Regions from separate parts of the Pseudomonas sp. JL27(2026) genome, predicted to be linked through region 2. Evidence: predicted binding sites of a transcription regulator. Region 2 holds the regulator's gene; each other region holds the start of a gene.

What was found. The regulator FliA, encoded in region 2, starts transcription of late flagellar genes. The targets are predictions, from matches to a motif close to CTAAAGTTTNNNNNNNNNNNGCCGNTAA.
Region 1: AC1Z1G_RS19995 (methyl-accepting chemotaxis protein) is a predicted target of FliA. The motif match lies at 3,920-3,947, and genes of this name have one in related genera.
Region 3: AC1Z1G_RS21020 (flagellar protein MotY) is a predicted target of FliA. The motif match lies at 1,920-1,947, and genes of this name have one in related genera.
Region 4: AC1Z1G_RS04260 (methyl-accepting chemotaxis protein) is a predicted target of FliA. The motif match lies at 3,044-3,071, and genes of this name have one in related genera.

What each region holds. Positions count from the first base shown of each region.
Region 1 covers NZ_CM167794.1:4,396,918-4,402,704, reverse strand. Annotated here, with positions in the region: gene AC1Z1G_RS20010 (hypothetical protein) at 1-784, opposite strand, end outside; gene AC1Z1G_RS20005 (inorganic phosphate transporter) at 980-2,590, opposite strand; gene AC1Z1G_RS20000 (transporter) at 2,765-3,787, opposite strand; gene AC1Z1G_RS19995 (methyl-accepting chemotaxis protein) at 4,064-5,689, shown strand.
Region 2 covers NZ_CM167794.1:1,773,892-1,779,678, forward strand. Annotated here, with positions in the region: gene flhA (flagellar biosynthesis protein FlhA) at 1-1,911, shown strand, start outside; gene flhF (flagellar biosynthesis GTPase FlhF) at 1,923-3,242, shown strand; gene fleN (flagellar synthesis regulator FleN) at 3,357-4,187, shown strand; gene fliA (RNA polymerase sigma factor FliA) at 4,184-4,924, shown strand; gene AC1Z1G_RS07990 (chemotaxis response regulator CheY) at 5,091-5,462, shown strand; gene AC1Z1G_RS07995 (protein phosphatase CheZ) at 5,484-5,787, shown strand, end outside.
Region 3 covers NZ_CM167794.1:4,630,935-4,636,721, reverse strand. Annotated here, with positions in the region: gene AC1Z1G_RS21035 (peroxiredoxin) at 1-59, shown strand, start outside; gene rnt (ribonuclease T) at 134-811, opposite strand; gene pyrC (dihydroorotase) at 808-1,854, opposite strand; gene AC1Z1G_RS21020 (flagellar protein MotY) at 2,027-2,935, shown strand; gene AC1Z1G_RS21015 (argininosuccinate synthase) at 3,065-4,282, shown strand; gene AC1Z1G_RS21010 (hypothetical protein) at 4,435-5,139, opposite strand; gene AC1Z1G_RS21005 (response regulator) at 5,715-5,787, shown strand, end outside.
Region 4 covers NZ_CM167794.1:939,357-945,143, reverse strand. Annotated here, with positions in the region: gene cra (catabolite repressor/activator) at 1-736, shown strand, start outside; gene AC1Z1G_RS04270 (TatD family hydrolase) at 739-1,515, shown strand; gene AC1Z1G_RS04265 (hypothetical protein) at 1,516-1,905, opposite strand; gene AC1Z1G_RS04260 (methyl-accepting chemotaxis protein) at 2,097-2,801, opposite strand; gene ampE (regulatory signaling modulator protein AmpE) at 4,440-5,276, opposite strand; gene ampD (1,6-anhydro-N-acetylmuramyl-L-alanine amidase AmpD) at 5,273-5,787, opposite strand, start outside.

The sequences.
Region 1 (5,787 bases), 2.6 Mb from region 2:
TGTCGACGTTGATCGCGCCGCGCTTGTGCTTGAGGTCGTCCAGGTGCATCAGGCGGAAGTCCACGCTGAAGCGGGTGTTATCGGTGTAGTTGGGCACGGTGCCGTGCAGGTGCGAGCCAGAGAAAATCAGCATTTCACCGGTATTGCCGGCGATGCGGATTTCCGAGGCGCCGTTGATCTCTTCCTGAGGAACTGGATGTACCCGACGTTCTTCGGTGAGGTTGTCCTTGGCGCGATGGCGTTGAGTGTTGATCCACTCGGACAGACTCCAGTCGGCCGAGGTGTTCTTCACCGGCACGTCGAAGTACGCCGGGTTGATCATCATGGTCTGCTCGGGCTCGATGGTGTAGACCGGCATCCAGGTGTTGATCTGGCAATCGACGCTGCCGTACCAGGTGTCGCGGTGCGGTTTGTAGGCGTAACTGACACCGGCATGCAGGTAGTTGTAGTTGGGCACTACACGCACACGCGGCACGTCGAAAATGTACTCCTGGGGATCGACGCCGATTTCCAGGGTGAACGCGCGGATCAGGTCCTTGGCGCGTTGGCTGTTGGTGAACTGGCCCTTGAGACGGGTCACCAATGCAACGAATTCTTCGACCGGCATCATGCGGTGCAGGGCCTGGTGGTCGGTCTCGCCGTCAAACGCGGCGGTAATGCTCTCTTGGGCAAAGGCACAAAGCTCTTTGGCCGCGGTGAGCTGGGTGTTCAGGAAAATGTCACCGGCGTAGACGGCTTCTTTAAAGTCAGCTTTCTTCTGAAGCTGATTGATGTACAGATTCACGGTTCCCCTCCTGAGTGCATCGAGTCTTATCTAAGTCGGCATAAGGCTAACAAACTGAAGCCCGATTGCTTTTGCGTTGGGTCATTAACGGTCAGGGACAGCGAGTTTTCGATGAAAGGCCGGTTTTGGTTTTTCGAGGGTGCAAAAAAATCCCGGGGCGGTGCTCCTTCCCGGGATTTTCCAATGGTGCGCAGTTTAAAACAGTTGCGTGAACAACCAGTACAAACTTCCCGACAACACAATCGCCGCCGGCAGGGTCAGCACCCAGGCCATCAGCAGGTTGCGGATGGTCTTCATCTGCAGGCCGCCGCCGTTGGCGACCATGGTCCCGGCCACCCCCGATGAGAGCACGTGAGTGGTCGACACAGGCAAACCGAACATGTCCGCCGCGCCGATGGTCAGCATGGCCACGGTTTCCGCCGAGGCGCCCTGGGCGTAGGTCAGGTGGGTCTTGCCGATTTTCTCGCCGACCGTCACCACGATGCGTTTCCAGCCGACCATGGTGCCCAGCCCGAGCGCGATGGCCACGGCGATTTTCACCCACAGTGGAATGAAGCGCGTGGCGTTGTCGATCTGCTGCTTGAACAGTTGCAGTTTGCCGGTGGTATCGGCGTCGAAATGGCCGACCTGGTTCTTGTCCATCAACCGGATGGTTTCACTGGTCAGGTACATGTCGTTGCGCACGTTGCCCATGGCTTCGGCCGGGACCTTGGAGAGCGAACCGTAGCCCTTCACTTCGTTGCCGATGTTGCCGGTCAATGCGGCGAGGGCGGGGATCAACTGCGGCGTGGCTTCCTTGCTGCGCACGTAGTCGGACAGCACGGTGCGCGGGTCGGTCGGGGCTGGTTGCGGCGCATGCTTGACCAGCGCTTGCTGGGTCACCTCGGCCACCGCAGCGAACTGCAACGCCTGATCGGCCGGCATGGTGCGGTTCAACGCGTAGGCCATCGGCAAGGTGCCGACCAGGATCAACATGATCAGGCCCATGCCTTTCTGGCCGTCGTTGGAGCCGTGGGCGAAGGACACGCCAGTGCAGGTCAGGATCAGCATGCCGCGAATCCACCACGGCGGCGCAGTGTTGCCTTTCGGGGCTTTGTACAGGGCGCGGTTCTTGACGAAAGCACGCAATGCCAGCAACAGCAGTGCGGCAAAACCGAAGCCGATCAGCGGCGAGAGCAGCAGGGCATAACCGATCTTGGTCGCTTGCGCCCAGTCGACACCGCTGGTGCCGTCGCGCCCGTGCATCAGGGCGTTGGCCACACCGACGCCGATGATCGAACCGATCAGCGTGTGGGACGACGAGGCCGGCAAGCCCAGCCACCAGGTGCCGAGGTTCCACAGGATGGCGGCGATCAACAGGGCGAAGATCATCGCAAAACCGGCGGAGGAGCCGACTTGCAGAATCAGTTCCACCGGCAGCAGGGCGATGATGCCGAACGCCACGGCACCGCTGGACAACAGCACCCCGAGGAAGTTGAAGAACCCGGACCAGACCACCGCGAAATGCGGCGGCAGCGAATGGGTGTAAATCACCGTGGCTACCGCGTTGGCGGTGTCATGGAAGCCGTTGACGAACTCAAAGCCCAGGGCAATCAACAACGCCACGCCAAGCAGCAGAAACGGGGTCCAGGTGGTCACCGTGGTGCCGAGTTCGTGCATGTCGTGCATCAGGCTGTAGGCGGTGAACAGCAATCCCATGGCCAGTACCGCGAAAAACACCACGGTGGTGAACACACCGGTTTTTGCATCGAGTGCCGGCCGGGTGTCGCTGGCGGGGGAGGCGGCAGTCAAGGAAGGAGTAGCCATTGCCGGACAGTCCTGTGGAAGAAAGGAGTGCCCGCCATGATCGTTGCTAAATGTTACACAGAGGCTGCCTCAGATCAGGGTTTAGGTTTTTTCCGGGCCCATTGATCCGAATGCACTACCTGTGGTGAGGGAGCAAGCTCCCTCGCCACAGTGAATGGTTGGGCTGAAATGTGCTCAGTAATCCTGGCGCTTGCGAAACGCCCAGCGCCCCGCCAGCACGGTGAAAGTTGCCACCAGTGCTACCAGGATCCAGAAGCCTTGCGGGTCGCCGGAAAGCGGAATCCCGCCGACATTCATGCCGAAGAAACCGGCAATGATGTTGATCGGCAGCGCCAGTACGGTGACCACGGTCAGGGTAAACAGCGTGCGGTTGCTCTGTTCGTTGAGGTTGGCGGCGATTTCTTCCTGCAACAGCTTGATCCGCTCACCGAGGGCCGTGAGGTCGTTGATGATCAGCGCGAACTCCTCGGTGGACTTGCGCAGCTCCTTGACGTCGTCTTTCTGCAACCAGGGCGGCGGCCGGTTCAGCAGCCGCAGTAACGAACCGGGCTCCAGCGCCAGTAACCGCTGCAACCGCACCAGCACCCGGCGGTTGGCGCCCAGTTCGGCGCGGTTGGTGGACAGGCGCGAGGACAGCAACTCATCTTCGATCTGATCGACGCTCTGGCTGGTCTTGCGCACGATCTGCGTCAGCACTTCGCCCTGGTCGCGCAGCAAATGCACCAGCAATTCAAGCGGTGAGCGAAAGCACTCGCCGGCCTTGACCGAGGAACGCAGTTTGTCCACCGAGTGCAGCGGTTGCAGGCGCGCACTGACAATCAACCGACTGCGGGCGCAGACCCACAGGGTCGAGACGTCCGAGGACACCATGCTGCTGAGGTTGAACACCACATCGTTGACCACCGCGAGCAACGCGCTGTCGACGTGTTCAATGCGGGTTGAACGTGAGCCTTCGTGCAGCGCCTCGAAGAATTCGTCCGGCAGCGCCAGATGGCTTTTCATCCAGCGCTCGCACGCGGCGTGGGCCAGGTTCAAATGCAGCCAGAGGAACTGCTCGGGGTCGTCCGGTACCTGCAAATACTGCAACGCCTTGGCCGAATCGATCTCGCGGCCGCGTTCGCCGGGACGAAAGCTGAAGCCGTAGAGCAGGCCGAACAGGTCAGAATCACGGTGACGTTGGTCAATGCTGTGGTTCATTGAGTCTCGCTGGGGAGGCGCCTGTCAGAACGTTCACAGGCTCACTTGAGCCGCATCATTGCAAGGCTTTTTGACCGTTTTGTGACGATTTGACGGCGCCGGTAAATTGCCTTCGACCGGTGGTCGGATTGCCTCAAGAAAGCGCCCGTAGCGCCGATGGCATAAACGTTAACGTGCACGCTTCTGGCTGTGGGCCGAAGCGTTGCTGACAGGGATGTCCGGACACTTTGCATGCCCGTGCGGTGCGTGCCTCATCCCTGTCATGAGTATCACTCGATGTTTTTGCACAAATCCCTGAGAGCTCAAATCCTGGCACTGCTCAGCGGCAGCCTGTTTGCGATGCTGTTGATCGCATTGGCCTGCTTTCACTTCCTCTCCAACGGGGTGCAGAGCTATAGCAACCTGATCGAAGGCCCGCTGCATACCTCGCAACTGATCGATGAGGCCAACCTGCAGTTCAAGGCCCAGGTTCAGGAATGGAAAAACGTTCTGCTGCGCGGCAAGCAGCCGGCCGAGTTGGACAAGTACTGGAAACAATTTGAAGAGCGCCAGGCGGATGTCCAGAAAATCCTGGGTGAGCTGACCCACGAGCGGGGCATTGACGCTTCACTCAAGAATCGCCTGGAAAGCCTGCGTGAAGCCCATCGTGTATTGGGTGGCGCGTACCAGAAGGGCCGTGACGCTTACGTGGCCGCCGGTGCCGACGCAGCCGTCGGGGACAATGCCGTCAAAGGTGTGGACCGCGCCGCCAGTGAACAGATGAGCGAACTGGTCATCGACTTGCGCAAGCAAGGTGTCGAGCAATCGGCGCTGATCAGCGCCAGTGCCGACCGCACCGTGTTACTGGGGATCGTGGTGATGCTCGCTTCGGGTCTGTTGATTGGCTTGCTCAGCCTGTGGCTGGTCAACCGTCAATTGGTCGACCCGATTCGCAAGTTGATCGAGTACGTGGCGCAGTTGAGCCAGGGTCGTTTCTCCGAGCGCGTGAACAACGACCGTCAGGATGAACTGGGTCGGTTGGCCGTTGCGGCCAATACCTTGCGTGATTTCCTGGCAGAAACCTTCAGCCGTCTGCAACGCAGCGCCACTGACCTGAACAGCGCCAGCGGTGAACTGAACTCGATTGCCGGGCTGATGGCCAGCGGCACCAACGAGCAGTTCAACCGCACTGATCAGGTGGCCACGGCGATGAACGAGATGTCTGCCACCGCTCAGGAAGTGGCGCGGCATGCGGCCGACGCGGCGAAAGCGGCCGACGACGCCGACCAGTCGGCCCAGCAAGGCGAAAAGGTCATGCAGGGGACGATTTACACCATCACCCAGATGCGCGGCGAAATCGCCAACACCGCCACGGTCATCCGTCGTCTGGAAGCCGACAGCGGGCGCATCGGCAAGGTGTTGGAAGTGATTCGCGGCATTGCCGAGCAGACCAACTTGCTGGCACTGAACGCTGCCATCGAAGCGGCCCGGGCCGGTGAAGCCGGACGCGGGTTTGCCGTAGTGGCCGATGAAGTCCGTAGCCTGGCCCAGCGCACGGCGGCTTCGATCATCGAGATCAACCAGATCATCCAGAGCGTGCAGACCGGTGCAGTGGACGCGGCGCAGGCCATTGAAAGCGGCCAGTCGCGCAGCGAAGAAAGCGTCGAGCAGGTGACAGAGGCCGGCGCCATGCTGGAGCGCATCACCGCGTCGGTGGAAGCGATTCGCGACATGAACCGTCAGATCGCGACCGCGGCCGAAGAGCAGACCTCGGTCGCCGAAGACATTTCGCGCAACCTGACCGAGATCACCAGCATCGCCAGTACCAATATGGACAACGTGCAACGCACCGAGGCCGCCAGCCACAACCTGCAAGGGTTGTCGGGGCAGTTGAACGAAGTGACGGCGCGCCTGAGCGCCTGATTCAACCTGCCTGCCTCATCGTGTTGCGACCCGGTCACCGAGTTGCTACACGATGACTCTACAAGGGCGTAACCCTGCGGGCATTTACCGCCGAGGTG
Region 2 (5,787 bases):
TTCCCGACCATCCTGCTGGTCGCCACGCTGTTGCGACTGGCGCTGAACGTGGCCTCGACCCGCGTGGTGATGCTCCACGGTCAGGATGGCCACGCCGCCGCCGGTAAGGTGATCCAGGCCTTCGGTGAGGTGGTGATCGGCGGTAACTACGTGGTCGGTATCGTAGTCTTCGCGATCCTGATGATCATCAACTTCGTGGTGGTGACCAAGGGCGCCGGACGAATTTCCGAAGTGAGCGCGCGGTTTACCCTTGATGCGATGCCCGGCAAACAAATGGCGATTGACGCCGATTTGAACGCCGGCCTGATCGATCAGAACCAGGCCAAGCTGCGCCGTATGGAAGTGGCCCAGGAGGCTGAGTTCTACGGTTCGATGGACGGTGCCAGCAAGTTCGTTCGCGGTGACGCCATCGCGGGCCTGCTGATCCTGTTCATCAACCTGATCGGCGGCATGGCGGTCGGTATTTTCCAGCACAACATGACTTTCGGCGATGCGGGCAAGGTTTACGCCTTGCTGACCATCGGTGACGGTTTGGTGGCGCAATTGCCATCACTGTTGCTGTCGACCGCTGCGGCGATCATGGTGACCCGTGCTTCTGGTTCGGAAGACATGGGCAAGCAGATCAATCGGCAGATGTTCGCTTCGCCCAAGGCGCTGGCGGTGGCGGCCGGTCTGATGGCGGTCATGGGGCTGGTGCCCGGCATGCCGCACTTTTCCTTCCTGAGCATGGCGGCGGTAGCTGGCGGGGCCGCGTACCTGTTCTGGAAAAAACAAAACACCGTCAAGGTTCAGGCATTGGCCGAGGTTCAGCGTCAGCAGGAACTGCTGCCTTCGCCGGCCCGCGCCATGGAAACCAAGGAGCTGGGCTGGGATGACGTCACGCCGATCGACATGATTGGCCTGGAGGTCGGCTACCGGTTGATTCCCCTGGTGGACCGTAACCAGGGCGGCCAGTTGCTGGCGCGGATCAAGGGTGTGCGCAAGAAGCTCTCCCAGGATCTGGGCTTCCTGATGCCGACCGTGCACATCCGCGACAACCTTGACCTTGCGCCAAGCGCTTATCGCCTGACCTTGATGGGGGTGATCCTGGCAGAGGCCGAGATTTACCCGGACCGCGAACTGGCGATCAACCCGGGCCAGGTCTACGGCACGCTCAACGGCATTACCGCCAAGGATCCGGCCTTTGGTCTGGAGGCGGTGTGGATCGAGATCAGTCAACGCGCCCAGGCCCAGTCCCTCGGTTATACCGTGGTTGACGCCAGTACCGTGGTGGCCACCCACCTCAACCAGATTCTGTACAAGCACTCCAGTGAGCTGATCGGCCACGAAGAAGTCCAGCAACTCATGCAGTTGCTGGCCAAAAGCTCGCCCAAACTCGCCGAAGAGCTGGTGCCGGGAGTTGTCTCGCTGTCGCAGTTGCTCAAGGTCTTGCAGGCGTTGTTGGCTGAACAGGTTCCGGTGCGGGACATTCGCAGCATCGCCGAAGCCATCGCGAACAACGCGTCCAAGAGTCAAGATACCGCCGCGCTGGTGGCCGCCGTCCGCGTCGGCGTGTCGCGCGCCATCGTCCAAAGCATTGTAGGCACTGAGTCTGAGCTGCCTGTGATCACCTTGGAGCCAAGGTTGGAACAAATATTGCTCAATAGTCTGCAGAAGGCAGGACAAGGCTCGGAAGAGGGCGTTCTGCTGGAGCCAAGCATGGCAGAGAAGCTGCAGCGTTCGTTGATCGAAGCCGCGCAGCGACAAGAGATGCAAGGTCATCCAGTGATTCTGCTGGTAGCCGGTCCGGTTCGCGCCATGCTCTCGCGATTCGGACGTCTGGCGGTTCCTGGTTTGCACGTGTTGGCGTACCAGGAAATCCCGGACAACAAGCAAGTGACCATCGTTGCGACAGTAGGGCCCAACGGCTGAGGTAGTGGTTTATGCAAGTTAAGCGTTTTTTCGCCGCCGATATGCGTCAGGCCATGAAACTGGTTCGTGATGAGCTGGGCGCTGATGCCGCCATTATTGGTAATCGCCGGATCGCCGGTGGTGTCGAGTTGACGGCTGCCCTGGATTACAAGCTGTCGGCTCTGGCGCCGCGTGTGCCGAACATCGAGCTCGAAGACGAGTTGCGCAAGACCCAGTCACGCATTGTCACGGCTCAAGCCGAGCTGAGCCTGCGTGGCGACAGCGACGCGAGTACCAATCGGCAGTTGTTCGCCGGTTTGCCGCTGACCGCGGCCGAGCCGCTGATTGAGCCGACCTACGCTGAACCCAAGCGTCCGGCGCCTGCCCCTGCGGCGAGCACCGGCGTTGATCCGCGCGCGTTCGACTCGATGCGTTTCGAGCTAAACGGCCTGCGTGAGTTGCTGGAAGTCCAGCTCGGCTCCCTGGCCTGGAATCAACTGCAAGGCAGCCGTCCGGCCCAGGCCAACCTCTGGCGTCGCCTGCAACGTATTGGTCTCTCCGGCCCGTTGTCCCGCGATTTGCTGGAGCTGACTACCGAAATCGAAGAGCCTCGCCAAGCCTGGCGCATGCTGCTGGCGCATCTGGCGCGGATGATCAGCACGCCTGAAATCGAACCGCTTGAAGAAGGTGGCGTGATTGCCATGGTCGGCCCTGCCGGCATGGGCAAGACCACGACCCTGGCCAAGCTGGCTGCCCGTTATGTGCTCAAGTACGGCGCGCAAAATATCGCGCTGGTGAGCATGGACAGCTACCGTATTGGTGCGCAGGAACAGCTCAAGACCCTGGGCCGGATCCTCAACGTTTCCGTGACCCATGTCGATCCGGGCCAGTCCCTGGCGCAAGCCCTCGATCCGCTGCTGCGCAAGCGTGTGGTGTTGATCGATACCGCCGGCCTGCAAGCCAGCGATCCGGCATTGCGCATGCAGTTGGAAAGCCTGAACGGGCGTGGCATCAAGTCGAAGAATTATCTGGTTCTGGCTACCACCAGCCAGAAGCAGGTACTGACCGCCGCTTATCACAGTTACAAGCGCTGCGGGCTGGCCGGGTGCATCCTGACTAAACTGGATGAAACGGCAAGCCTGGGCGAAGTGTTGAGCCTGGCCATCAGTCATGAATTGCCCGTTGCCTATCTCACGGATGGGCCGCGTATCCCGGATGACCTGCACCTGCCGCGCCGCCACCAACTGGTCAGCCGCGCCGTCAGTGTGCAAATGCAGGAAGAACCCAGCGAAGAAGCCATGGCTGACATGTTCGCTGATCTCTACCACAGCCCGACCAAGCGGGTTGGCTGAGGTATTAATGAATAGATTTGTACCTACATCGACGGACTGCCATGCATTGTTCCAGTGTGAACGCGCAGCCAGTTATGTAGCCCGCGTCTAAGCAAGACAAGGTAAAGAAAGAACATGGGCAGCATGCATCCCGTACAGGTGATCGCGGTGACCGGCGGCAAAGGTGGCGTCGGGAAGACTAACGTGTCAGTTAACTTGTCCCTGGCTCTCGCCGAGCTTGGCAGGCGCGTCATGCTGCTGGATGCCGATCTGGGTCTGGCGAACGTCGACGTCCTGTTGGGGCTGACACCCAAACATACCTTGGCCGACGTCATCGAAGGCCGTTGTGAGCTGCGCGACGTGTTATTGCAGGGGCCTGGCGGTATTCGTATCGTTCCGGCAGCTTCCGGCACCCAGAGCATGGTTCACCTGAGCCCTGCCCAGCATGCCGGCCTGATTCAGGCCTTCAGCGATATCGGCGACAACCTCGACGTGCTTGTCATAGACACCGCTGCCGGTATTGGTGACTCGGTAGTCAGTTTTGTCCGCGCCGCGCAAGAGGTTTTGCTGGTGGTCTGCGATGAACCGACCTCGATCACCGATGCCTATGCCCTGATCAAGCTGCTTAACCGCGATTACGGCATGAATCGCTTCCGCGTGCTGGCCAACATGGCGCAAAGCCCGCAAGAAGGCCGCAATCTGTTCGCCAAGTTGACCAAGGTCACGGACCGCTTCCTGGACGTCGCCTTACAATACGTCGGTGCCGTTCCCTACGACGAGAGCGTGCGCAAGGCAGTGCAGAAGCAACGTGCGGTCTATGAAGCCTTTCCGCGTTCCAAGTGCGCGCTGGCGTTCAAGGCCATTGCACAGAAGGTCGATACCTGGCCGTTGCCTGCCAACCCGCGCGGGCACCTGGAGTTTTTCGTCGAGCGTCTCGTGCAACAAACGGCAGGACCTGTGCTATGACAGCCAGCGGTTACAACCTTTACAAAAAGTCGGCACGTGACGCCCAGTACGAATTGATCGAGCGCTATGCGCCACTGGTCAAGCGTATTGCCTATCACCTGCTGGCTCGCCTGCCGGCCAGTGTCCAGGTCGAGGATTTGATCCAGGCCGGGATGATCGGCTTGCTCGAAGTGTCGACCAAGTACGACGCAAGCAAAGGCGCAAGCTTCGAGACGTATGCGGGTATCCGCATACGTGGGGCGATGCTCGATGAAGTACGCAAGGGGGACTGGGCGCCGCGTTCGGTCCACCGCAATACCCGCATGGTCAGCGACGCAATTCGCTCGATTGAAGCTAAAACCGGCCGTGACGCTAAAGATCACGAGGTTGCGGCCGAACTCCAATTGAGTCTCGATGATTATTACGGGATTTTGAACGACACCTTGGGCAGCCGGCTGTTCAGCTTCGACGATCTGTTGCAGGACGGCGAGCATGAAGGGCTGCATGAGGATGGCGCGAGTGCTCATCTCGAGCCGTCGCGTGACCTGGAAGACGAACGTTTCCAGGCTGCGCTGGCGGACGCGATTGCCAATTTGCCGGAGCGTGAGCGACTGGTGTTGGCGCTGTACTACGACGAAGAGCTGAACCTCAAGGAAATCGGTGAGGTCCTGGGGGTCAGCGAATCGCGGGTCAGCCAGTTACACAGCCAGTGCGCGGCCCGTTTGCGGGGGCGTTTGGGGGAGTGGCGAGCGCGTTGACAGGCCGTGTGGGGCGCTGCGAACGAGGCTGGTACGGCTTAGGCTGAACCGGTCTCGGCCCGTTGTACTCCAGACAGTCGTTGAGTGTTACGCCGGATTGATTGAAATGGCGCGTTCAGGTGCTGAGCGCGTTTAAGACTGCTTGGAGGTCGAATTGGACAAGAACATGAAAATCCTCATCGTTGATGACTTCTCAACGATGCGGCGGATCATAAAAAACCTGTTGCGTGACCTTGGGTTCACCAACACGGTCGAGGCAGACGACGGCATTACCGCCATCCCTGTGCTCAACAGCGGAAGCATCGACTTTCTGGTAACAGACTGGAACATGCCTGGCATGACCGGTATCGATCTGCTGCGTCACGTGCGTGCCGATGAAAAGCTCAAGCACCTGCCTGTACTGATGGTGACCGCTGAAGCCAAGCGCGAGCAGATCATCGAAGCGGCTCAGGCCGGCGTTAACGGCTATGTGGTCAAACCCTTCACGGCCCAGGCGTTGAAAGACAAGATCGAAAAAATCTTCGAACGCATCGGTTGATGCATCCGCCACGGGGGAGCTATGGAGCACAACGAATCTTCACAGGGCGATTTTGAATCGACCCTGAAAAAACATGCCCGCGAACTGGTCGACAGCCTTGAAAAAGGCAAGTTCGGTGACGCGGTGCAACTGATCCATGAGCTCAATCAGACCCGTGATCGCGGCCTGTACCAGGAAGTTGGCAAGCTCACTCGCGAGCTGCACAGCGCGATCGTCAATTTTCAGATTGACCCGCACATGCCTCAAGCCGAGGAAGTGTCGCAGATCACGGATGCCACCGAACGCCTGTCCTATGTGGTCAAGCTGACCGAGGCCGCAGCCAATC
Region 3 (5,787 bases), 2.9 Mb from region 2:
TGACCGCTTCGCCAGCAGGCGTTGCGGCTTACCTGACCGAGAACGCTGGCAAGCTGTAAGCCAGGCGTCAGGCAAAAAAACCGGCCCTCGAGGCCGGTTTTTTTATGCAGGGCAATTCTTCAAGCGACGTGACTCAGTCGTTGAAATCTTCCCAGCCGCCCATCTGTTTCCAGCGATTGACGATGCCGCAGAACAGATCGGCCGTCTTCTCGGTGTCGTAGCGCGCCGAGTGAGCCTCGCGGCCGTCGAAATCGATGTCGGCCGCCTGACACGCCTTGGCCAGCACGGTTTGACCGTAAGCCAGGCCCGCCAGCGTTGCGGTGTCGAAGCTGGAGAACGGGTGAAACGGGTTACGTTTCATGTCCAGGCGCGTGACGGCAGCGTTGAGGAAGCCCAAGTCGAAGCTGCTGTTGTGGCCGACCAGAATCGCGCGTTTGCAGCCGTTGGCCTTCAACGCCTTGCGTACACCACGGAAGATGTCGGTCAGGGCCGCCTCTTCACTCACGGCCATGCGCAGTGGGTGATCGAGCTTGATGCCGGTGAACTCCAGGGCCGCGGCTTCGATGTTCGCGCCTTCGAAAGGCTCTACACGAAAGAAATAGGTGTGTTCAGGGAACACGAAACCTTTTTCGTCCATGCCGATAACGGTTGCGGCGATTTCCAGCAGGGCGTCGGTGGCGCAATTGAAACCACCGGTTTCAACGTCGACAACGACCGGCAGGTAGCCACGGAACCGGGCTGCCATCGGGTGGCGCGAACCGCCGCCACCGCCATGACCGTCCTGTTCGTCGTCGAAATGATCTTCACTCACGCGTGTTCCTCCAGCAGGCGCCAGCGCAGTTTTTCACCGGCGCGCAGCGGGATGACAGTCAGCTCGCCGAATGGCAGGCTGGTTGGGGCGGTCCACTCTTCGCGGACCAGGGTAATGCGATCGGTGTTTGCCGGCAGGCCGTAGAAACGTGGGCCATTCAGGCTGGCGAAGGCCTCGAGTTTATCCAGCGCGTTGCGCTGCTCAAAGGCTTCGGCGTACAGCTCGATCGCAGCAAAAGCGGTGTAGCAACCGGCACAGCCGCAAGCTGTTTCTTTGGCGTGCTGGGCGTGCGGGGCCGAGTCGGTGCCCAGGAAGAACTTCTCGCTGCCACTGGTGGCGGCATCGAGCAGGGCAACCTGGTGCGTGTTGCGCTTGAGAATCGGCAGGCAATAGAAGTGCGGACGAATCCCGCCGACCAGCATGTGGTTGCGGTTGTACAGCAAGTGGTGAGCAGTGATGGTCGCGCCAACGTTGGCTGAAGCCTCGTTGACGAACTGTACTGCCTCTGTGGTGGTGATGTGTTCAAACACCACTTTGAGCGTTGGGAAACGCTCCACGACACGGCGCATGTGTTCGTCGATGAAGACCTTTTCGCGGTCGAAGACATCGACGTCGCCACGGGTGATTTCACCGTGAATCAGCAGCGGCATCCCGACTTCGGCCATGGCCTCGATCGCAGGAAATATCTTGTCGATGCTGGTGACGCCGGAGTCAGAGTTGGTGGTCGCGCCGGCCGGATACAGCTTGGCGGCGTGAACAAAACCGCTGGCCTTGGCCGCACGAATTTCTTCAGGCTGGGTCCGGTCGGTCAGGTAAAGCACCATCAGCGGCTCGAAGCGGCTACCGGCCGGGCGCGCAGCGAGGATGCGCTGGCGGTAGGCGTCGGCTTCAGCGGCGTTGCGCACTGGTGGTACAAGGTTTGGCATGATGATGGCGCGACCAAAGGTGCGCGCGACATCCGCGACAGTGTTGGGCAACGCAGCACCATCGCGAAGATGAATATGCCAGTCGTCGGGACGCAGCAGGGTCAGGCGGTCGGACATTGGGAATTCCAGGCGGGTCAAACTGAGGGGAATGCTACCGGAAAAGACTCTCTCAGGCACTCGCTATCAAGTTTTGTAGGATGCAACCGATATCCCTAGGGTGTGCTGTAAACAAGTGATATGCCGTAAACGAGTGTGTCGGTCTTTTGTGTAGAAGCCAGTGGAGCCTCCCGTGCGCCAGCGTTATTTAGCCTTGCTCAGTGTGTTTGCCAGCCTTCCTGCGATGGCGCTCACTTTCCAGACCCGTCTGGAGAGCATTGAGTGGACGGTCGAGGGCGACAAATTCGAATGCCGCTTGATCCAGCCGATTACCGATTTCGGTTCGGGTGAATTCGTACGGCGCGCCGGCGAGCAGGCAACCTTTCGCCTGAAGGCCTACAACTCCATGATCGGTGGCGGCTCGGCCACCTTGCTGGCGGCCGCCGCGCCGTGGCAACCAGGGCGCAGCGACATCAACCTGGGGGCGGTGAAAGTCGGTAGCGGCAATGTGATGTTGAACAGTTCACAACAACAGGCCGGCCGGTTGATTGGCGGTTTGATGGATGGCCGCAGCCCGGTAGTGCGTCATTATTCGCGCGACGGTGGCGTCTCGGAAGTGCGTTTGCTGCCGGTCAAATTCAGCAAGGCGTATGCCGACTATCAAGGTTGCGTGGCCAAGCTGTTGCCGAAGAACTATGAACAGGTGAAGCAGGCCGAAGTCGGCTTCCCCGGCGGTGGTATCGAACTGGATGCCCAGGCCAAGGCCAAGTTGCAGGTCATGCTGGACTTCATGAAAGCCGATCCGACGGTCAATCACATCGAACTCGATGGCCATTCCGACAACAGCGGCAACCGCCTGACCAACCGCGATCTGTCGCGGCGCAGGGCTTTGGCCGTGATGGACTTCTTCAAGGCCAATGGCTTTCAGGAATCGCAAGTAACCATGCGTTTCCACGGCGAACGCTACCCGTTGGCACCCAATACCAACGCGGCCAACCGAGCCAAGAATCGTCGGGTCAACGTGCACCTTGAGCGTGTTGCGCCGGTCGAGAAACCAGCCCCTCAGGCCAGCTCCGCGCCGAACGCTGCTGCCACCTCCTGAACCCGCTGTAATCGTCGCCCACTCGACATAATCTGTCGCTTCGTCGTCATAAGCTGTCGCGCCACTGTAAATTATCCGGTTTGATCGGTAGACTTGACCGCTTTCCGTACAACCCGGTGGAGTGATGGCATGGCGGACGTAAACAAGGTCGTTCTGGCGTATTCCGGCGGCCTGGACACTTCGGTGATCCTCAAGTGGCTGCAGGATACTTATAACTGTGAAGTAGTGACCTTCACCGCTGATCTGGGTCAGGGCGAAGAGGTCGAACCGGCCCGCGCCAAGGCTCAGGCCATGGGCGTAAAAGAAATCTACATCGATGATCTGCGCGAAGAGTTCGTGCGTGATTTCGTTTTCCCGATGTTCCGCGCCAACACCGTTTACGAAGGTGAGTACCTGCTGGGTACTTCTATCGCTCGTCCGTTGATCGCCAAACGCTTGATCGAAATCGCCAACGAAACCGGCGCTGATGCCATTTCCCACGGTGCAACCGGCAAAGGCAACGACCAGGTTCGTTTCGAACTGGGCGCCTATGCACTCAAACCAGGCGTGAAAGTGATCGCGCCATGGCGTGAATGGGACCTGCTGTCGCGCGAGAAGCTGATGGACTATGCCGCGAAGCACGCGATCCCGATCGAACGTCACGGCAAGAAAAAATCCCCGTACTCGATGGATGCCAACCTGCTGCACATCTCCTATGAAGGCGGCGTGCTGGAAGACACCTGGACCGAGCACGAAGAAGACATGTGGAAATGGACCGTCTCCCCGGAGAACGCGCCTGATAAACCGCAGTACCTGGAACTGACCTACCGTAACGGCGACATCGTTGCACTGGACGGTGTTGAAATGACGCCGGCTACCGTGCTGGCGACCTTGAACCGTATCGGTGGCGAACACGGTATCGGCCGTCTGGACATCGTCGAGAACCGTTACGTGGGCATGAAGTCCCGTGGCTGCTACGAAACCCCTGGCGGCACCATCATGCTGCGCGCTCACCGGGCGATCGAATCGATCACCCTGGACCGCGAAGTGGCTCACCTCAAAGACGAGCTGATGCCCAAATACGCCAGCCTGATCTACACCGGTTACTGGTGGAGCCCTGAGCGCCTGATGCTGCAACAGATGATTGACGCATCCCAGGCCCATGTGAACGGCGTCGTTCGCCTGAAGCTGTACAAGGGCAATGTGATCGTCACCGGGCGCAAGTCCGATGAGTCGTTGTTCGACGCCAACATTGCCACCTTCGAAGAAGATGGCGGCGCCTACAACCAGGCTGATGCAGCGGGCTTCATCAAGCTCAATGCATTGCGCATGCGTATTGCTGCCAACAAGGGTCGCAAACTCTTCTGAGTCCCTTGACCTGAGTTATGCCATGACCCTGCTTTAAACAGGGTCATGGCTGATTCAAGCATCAGAGATGCTGCTGAATCGTTGTATTCGAATTAACAACTTCCTTGCTGTTGTGCAGGTCTCAACGGCGAGCATCGTCGTTCAGACCGATGCTAGTCAATAACGGTCATTGTCAGCTTTCTCAGGCTGTAAATCATGTAGGCATCTTTGGTGCATCTGTCATTGCGTTGGTAGTCCTTCAGTGTCTTCTTATTGAAGGCGCGGTCTGTCTTGCTGTCGGTGATGAATACAATGATGCCGTGAGTGACTTCTCGCTGTTGTCGGTTTTTCTCCATCAACTGATCAAGTTCCCTCTTGCTGCGCAAGGGCCTCACATCAATAAACTGAAAGCGATTCAATTTTCCAACAAGCTTTAGCGTTTGCTGGGGGGCTGCATTTATGGTGAGTGTTATCTCCTCGGGTGGGGATTGTCCGTGAGTGGGGACGTCGTCTGATTGTGCCGTGCTGGGTCTTTTTTTAGTGTGCTTGTTCGTTGCGACTCGATTGTTTTCATATGGCCTGTGAGTGGTTTCTTTAAGTTTCTCTTTCTCTGTGCGGTTGACTTCATTGATGACGCTTACAAACTGTTTGCTCTTTTCGAAGTCTGAAGGGGCGTACAGCGATTTGTAATTGAAGTTAAGAGTGACGAAGAAGAGTAGTAATAAGTAAAAAGGAAAGCTGATGAGGAACCAAATGTAGACTTCTCGCTCTTCGTTGTCGAGAAAGGGGAGTGATACGGCTGCCGATGTTTCAGATATTGCTGCGAAAATAGCAATGACTGTCATGGGGTTAGTTATTTTTCTCTGATATTTTTTCATGTCGGTTACTCATTAAAACTTTTTCTATTCTATAGGGTTGATTGTCCTGGGGGCTGATGTGTTGGGCTATAGCAGTTGTAGTATGAGTGTAAAGGGTATTTTTACTGTTGATGTGTGTGAATGTGGTTTTTAATGTGAGTGAGTTTATTTTAAGCTCTTATTGAAGAGCGGGCGCGCGGTTGCGGCGTACAAGTGCTGGTTTTTCGATAAGCAGGTTAGGGTGGTGGGCTGAATGTTAGCGTGCACTTTATGCTCCAATTAAAGGCATTAGAGATTCTGAAGGGGTCTTGTTATTTGACGATAGACTATCAGCGAATTTTTGGTGAGGGCGAGAGTCGATTTACAGAAGGTTGTGCAACGTCGTGTGATACAAAAAAAAGGTCCCCGATGCCGTGGGGGTGAGCATCTTAATTTTTAGGCACATTGTTTTTTTCGAATTCTTGTAGGGAAAATCCGTGTTGCTTGTAGGAATTGTCTTTCGGTGAGGGTGGCCGGTCGAAGCAGCATGCCATGGGCGAAACGACTACGCTATTGTGCGGGCTCTAAAAAATCGAACAGCGAAACTGGACTTGCCCATGAATAAAGTGCTGATCGTAGATGATCACCCCGTCATTCGTCTTGCTGTGCGCATGCTAATGGAGCGTCATG
Region 4 (5,787 bases), 830 kb from region 2:
CCGGGCACGGGGTTATCAATTACTGATCGCCAGCTCCGACGATGCGCCGGACAGCGAACGGCAATTGCTGGCGCTGTTTCGTGCACGCCGCTGCGATGCGCTGATCGTCGCCAGTTGCCTGCCGGCCGATGACGACAGCTACCGCCAGTTACAGGCCAAGGGCATGCCGGTGATTGCCATCGACCGGGTCATGGAGCCCGAGCATTTCTGCTCGGTGATCAGCGATGATCGCGAAGCCAGCCTGCACCTCACCCGCAGCCTGTTGCAGCCGGCGCCCAAACAGATCGCATTGATCGGCGCGCGCCCCGAACTCAGCATCAGCCAGGAGCGAGCGGCCGGTTTCAGGCAGGCACTGGACGGCTTCGAAGGCCAGGTCATGATCGAACACGGCGAGTCTTTCAGTCGTGAATGCGGCCGCCAGTTGATGGAAGAACTGCTGCAACGCCTCGGCCATTTGCCGGACGCGCTGGTGACCACGTCTTACGTGCTGCTGCAAGGCGTGTTCGATGCGCTGCACGACTTCCCGCTCAAGTCCCGCCCGCTACGCCTCGGGACGTTTGGCGACACCCAGTTGCTGGACTTCCTGCCGTTACCGGTCAACGCCATGGCCCAGCAACACCAATTGATCGCCGACAAAGCCTTGCAACTGGCCCTCGCCGCCATCGAGGACGGCCAGTATCAGCCCGGCGTGCAGGCTATTGCACGGACCTTCAAACAGCGAATTCGCCAGGACTGACCGTGGAGCTGATCGACAGCCACACCCATCTGGACTTTGCGGAGTTCGACGCCGACCGCCAAACGCTGTTGGCAGACTGTCGCGCCCAAGGGGTTCGGCGGATGGTGGTGCTGGGGGTTTATCAGCGCAATTGGCAGCACCTCTGGGATCTGGTGCAACGTGATCCCGACCTGCATGCCGCGTTTGGCCTGCACCCGGTTTACCTCGATGAACACCGTCCCGCCGACCTGACGGAACTCGGCGACTGGCTGACCCGACTGGCCGGGCATCGGCAATTGTGTGCGGTGGGCGAGATCGGTCTGGATTACTTCCTGGAGACCCTGGACCGCGAACGCCAACAGGTGCTGTTCGAGGCGCAACTGCAACTGGCCGCGGACTTCGCGCTGCCGGCCCTGCTCCATGTACGGCGCAGCCATGCGGCGGTGATTGCGACGTTGAAACGCTTCAAGCTCAAGCGTGGCGGGATCATTCATGCCTTCGCCGGCAGCCAGGAAGAAGCCCGCGAGTACATCAAGCTGGGGTTCAAACTGGGCCTTGGCGGCGCTGCAACCTGGCCGCAAGCCTTGCGCCTGCGCAAGGTCATCGCTCAACTGCCGTTGGCGAGCGTGGTGCTGGAAACCGATTCACCCGACATGGCGCCCGCCATGTTCCCCGGCCAACGTAACAGCCCGGCTCACTTGCCCGCCATCTGCACGGCGCTGGCTGACATCATGACCATCACCCCAGAGCAACTGGCGGCCGCCAGCACCGCCAACACCTGCGCGCTGTTCAACTGGTAGTCAGTCGGCGTGTGCCCTGGCGGCTTGCAGGATCAGCGTCATGTGCTGCCGATGCCGGGCCAGGCGCATCACCACGAAGTAGACAAAAACCGCGACCAGCGAGAAATTCAGTTGTTCGACCACACTGAGCAAGCCCACCCACTCCAGCACCAGCGCGACCAACAGTGCTGTCGCGACCAACACAATCATGCTGGCGCGCAGCATCGCCAGCGCATCCAGTGACTTGAAGCGCTTGATCTGCTTCGGGCAACTGAGCTGCAAGGTTTGCTGGCAATGGGAACAGGCAAACGCCTCGTTGATCGCGATCGCATTCAGTTGCCAGGGCTTGAGCAGCAAGGTGATCTGGCAATGGGCACAGCGACCCTTGATTCCAATGGGTGCAGCAGTCATACACGGACTCCCTCAGGGCAGTGGCGCAATAGCCAGCGGGTCGAAAGACGCGGATCTTCCATCATTGAAGACAGCAAATCCGACCGAGAAGGAAAACAGGAAACTGCTCACTCACAAAGTTAATAAGTACTACAGATTGTTCAGACCAAGACGACACGGAGAATTCAGCATTCCTTCGGCGCCCGGCTCAACTACACACGAAAGGCACTGATCAACTGCTTCAACTGCACCACTTGTGCAGAGAGCGCCCGGCTGGCGTCTTCAGTTTGGTGTGCGCCCTGGGCGGTGCGCTCCCCGGCGCGGTTGATCTCGACGATGTTCTGGTCGATATCGTGGGCCACCGAGGTCTGTTGCTCCACGGCAGCAGCAATTTGCTGGTTCTGATCGACGATCATGCCCACCGCGCCGAGGATGTTTTCCAGTGCCTGCTGAACCTTTTCCGACTGCCCCACCGTACCGCTCGCCGTCTGATGACTGACGCCCATGGCCTTCACCGCCGCGCCGACGCCGCTGTGCAGCCGGGTGATCATCTGCTCGATTTCTTCGGTTGATTGTTGCGTACGCTTGGCGAGGGTCCGCACCTCGTCGGCGACCACCGCGAAACCGCGCCCCTGTGCACCGGCCCGAGCGGCTTCGATGGCCGCATTGAGCGCCAATAGATTGGTCTGTTCGGCGATGCTTTTGATCACCTCCAGCACGCGGCTGATGGACTGGCTGTCACTGGCCAGTTGATTGACGACCTGCACCGAGGAATCAATTTCGCTGGCGAGTTGTGCAATGCTGCCCTGCTGCGACTCCACCAGGCCACGGCCGCTGATGGTTTCGTCGTTGACGCTGTGGGCGCTGCTGACCGCCGCTGCCGCACTGCGCGCCACTTCCTGGGCGGTGGCTGACATCTGATTCATCGCCGTGGCCACCTGCTCGATCTGACTGCGTTGACCGGCCACGGCCTGATTACTCTGGGCCGACACCGACTCCACTTGCCCGGCCTGACGCTCGACTTCGTTAACGGTCTTGCCCACTAACTCGATCAGGTCGTGAATCTTGGCCACGGTGGCGTTGAACACCTTGCCCAACTCGCCCAATTCATCGCGACTGTGAGCGGTAAAGGTCACGGTCATATCACCTGCCGCCACTTTTTCCATCACCGCGCCCAAACGCTTGAGCGTGGTGCGGGTCGAGGCGTAAAAGCCGCCGTAGAGGTAAAAGATCAGCACGAACACCACCGTCAGGGCCGATGCCTGAAGCACCATGTGCGTACGGTTCTGCTCCAGACGTTGCTGTAACTGAACATCGAGAAACTTCAGCGTCGCTTCATTCAACTGGTAAGTCTGAGCCATCAACTCGCTGACCTGATCGTAAAACGCGGGCCACGGCGCATCGAGGGTGTCGGCCATGACCACTTGCTCTTCGAACAGCTCGCTGGCTTTTTTCAGCGACGCTTTGCTGGTGTCGGCCAATGAAGCGAGACGCTCGCGGGCCGCCGCACTGGAGCCCAGCGCGTCCTGCAATTTCAGCCCGTACTCGGCCTGGAGCCTTTCGATCTGCGCCAGCAGTTCATCGAATCGGGTGCTGGAAGACGAGTTGAGAAAGCCCTGCCCCAGGGAATAAGCCCCCATCGCCCGACCTTCGCCGAGGATTTGGGTGACGCGCGGGGTGACGCTGGTGATCAATTCACTCAACTGGCGCATGTCGCTCTGGTTGTCGCGGCTCAGGCCGGCCTGACTGGCGATGATCTGACTGAAAACCTGCGCACTGCCAAGCAATTTTCCGATTAATGCGCTTTTGCTTTGCAGCGAATTTTCGGCTTGCTGGGCCTTGAAGGCGCTGATCATTTCATCGCGCTTGGCGTCGAACACCGCGATCTGATCTGGGTCGATGGCCATCGCCTTCAACCCCTGCAAGCGTTGCAGGAGGGTCTGCTCCAGGGCGGCGATTTTCGTCTCGACATCGCCAGCCTTGCCGGACTGGCCGAGGGTGGCGTTGATCTGTACGAGGTTGTTCAGGGTTTCCAGGTCCCGCCGCAATGTCAAACTGCTGCCCAACAGGTCCAGGCTCTGCAATTCGACCTGGGTGCCCTGGAACTCGCGATAGGAGTCGCGGACCAGATAGAAGTTGGTCACCAGCATCGGCAGTAAAAACAGCACGCTGATCAAGCTGAACTTCATGCCGAAGCTCAGGCGGTTCATCAGTGCGACAGCAGGATAGAGCAAGCTCTTCACTGGAAGCCTCCCTTGGATTTTTTATTTTTATTGGTCGGCGCAGCCGAATACAGCAGATAGCCACTATGGCGCGCTACTTCTGTATAGCTCAAATCAAGAGATGGCTTTGTAACTTAAGGTTAACGACAAGATATGGTTCATCTGAACAGATGAACCACTTGTGGCGAGGGCGCTTGCTCCCGCTCGGCGGCGAAGCAGCCGCAAAAGGCCGGATAAGGTTTTCCTAATCACTTGGGCATGTACTGGGGGGCTTCGCCCCCAGCGGGAGCAAGCGCCCTCACCACAATGAGGTTCATTTCAGCGTTGAGGTGGTTACGGCAGAACAGTCCACAACGCAAACCCCGCATACCAGAGCACGGCGGCACGCAGCAGTAATTCCCAGATCCGGTCCAGGCTGGTGAGGCCTTCCGGGCCCGTCACGGGCGCTGGAATCTCACCGGCCACCAGGCCCACTTTCTCGATCAACTGCGCGGCACTGATGTTCCAGTTCAGCAGCTCGTGCAACATCACCCGGCTGACCGCGACAAAATTGCCGACCAACGCGAAACTGGCCCCCAGCAAGCGCACCGGCACCCAGTCAAAGGCGTGGCGCAATTGACTGGCGCGCTCCGCCAGCGCCGGGTTCTTGCTGTGTTCAGCGGCCAGCGCCAGCAGGCGATAGCTCAGGGCCGCGACGGGGCCCAGCAGGAAGTACCAGAAAATCACCGCAAAAAAGCTCTGGTAGGCCTGCCACAGCAGGTGGGCTTGCACCCGCTCCAGCAGTTGCTCGCCACTGTCGGCGCAAATATCCAGGTCACGTTTGGCGACATGCGACGCCGCTTGCAGGTCCTCGCGGCGCCAGGCATCGCGAAACGGCCCAAGACCGCCGAGCAAATCACCTCGGCCCAGGCTGTAAATCACCACCAGCACGTGCACCGGCAAGGCCAGCAAACCGTAGGCCAGAGGGTCCAGAACCACCAACAGCAGCCCCAGCAGTACGACCGGCAACAACACCAGCAAGGCCAGCACCAGCCACGGCCGGCCCGTCAGCCGTGGGCTGGCTTCCAGTTTGGCCAGCTCATGCAACCATCTCTTGTCACGCTGCACCCGCTGACGCAGGGCCGAGAACTTCTCGATCCAGACCGCCAGCAGTAACACCAGAAAACTCATTGTCCTTCCCCTTTTTCCAGAGCCGCGCGATAGCGCGCCCAGTCAAACGCAGGTCCCGGGTCAGTCTTGCGACCGGGAGCGATATCGCTGTGGCCACAAATCCGCTGCGCGGTAATAGCCGTGAAGGCGTTCTGCAATTGCCGGGTCAGGGCAATCAACGCCTGATACTGAGCGTCAGTGAACGGCAGATCATCCGTGCCTTCCAGTTCAATGCCCAGGGAAAAATCATTACAGGTTTCACGCCCCTCGAAGCACGAAACACCGGCATGCCAGGCGCGCTCAAGACAGGAGACAAACTGGGTGACTGCACCGTCACGTTCAATCAGAAAGTGAGCAGACACACGCAGCTCGGCAATCCCTTCAAAATAGGGATGCTCCGTGACGTCCAGTCGATTCTGGAAGAATTCCTGCACTTTGCCAGTGGCAAACTGTGCCGGCGGCAGACTGATGTTGTGGATCACCAGCAGGGAGATTTCGCCTGAAGGGCGCGCATTGAAGTTGGGGGACGGGC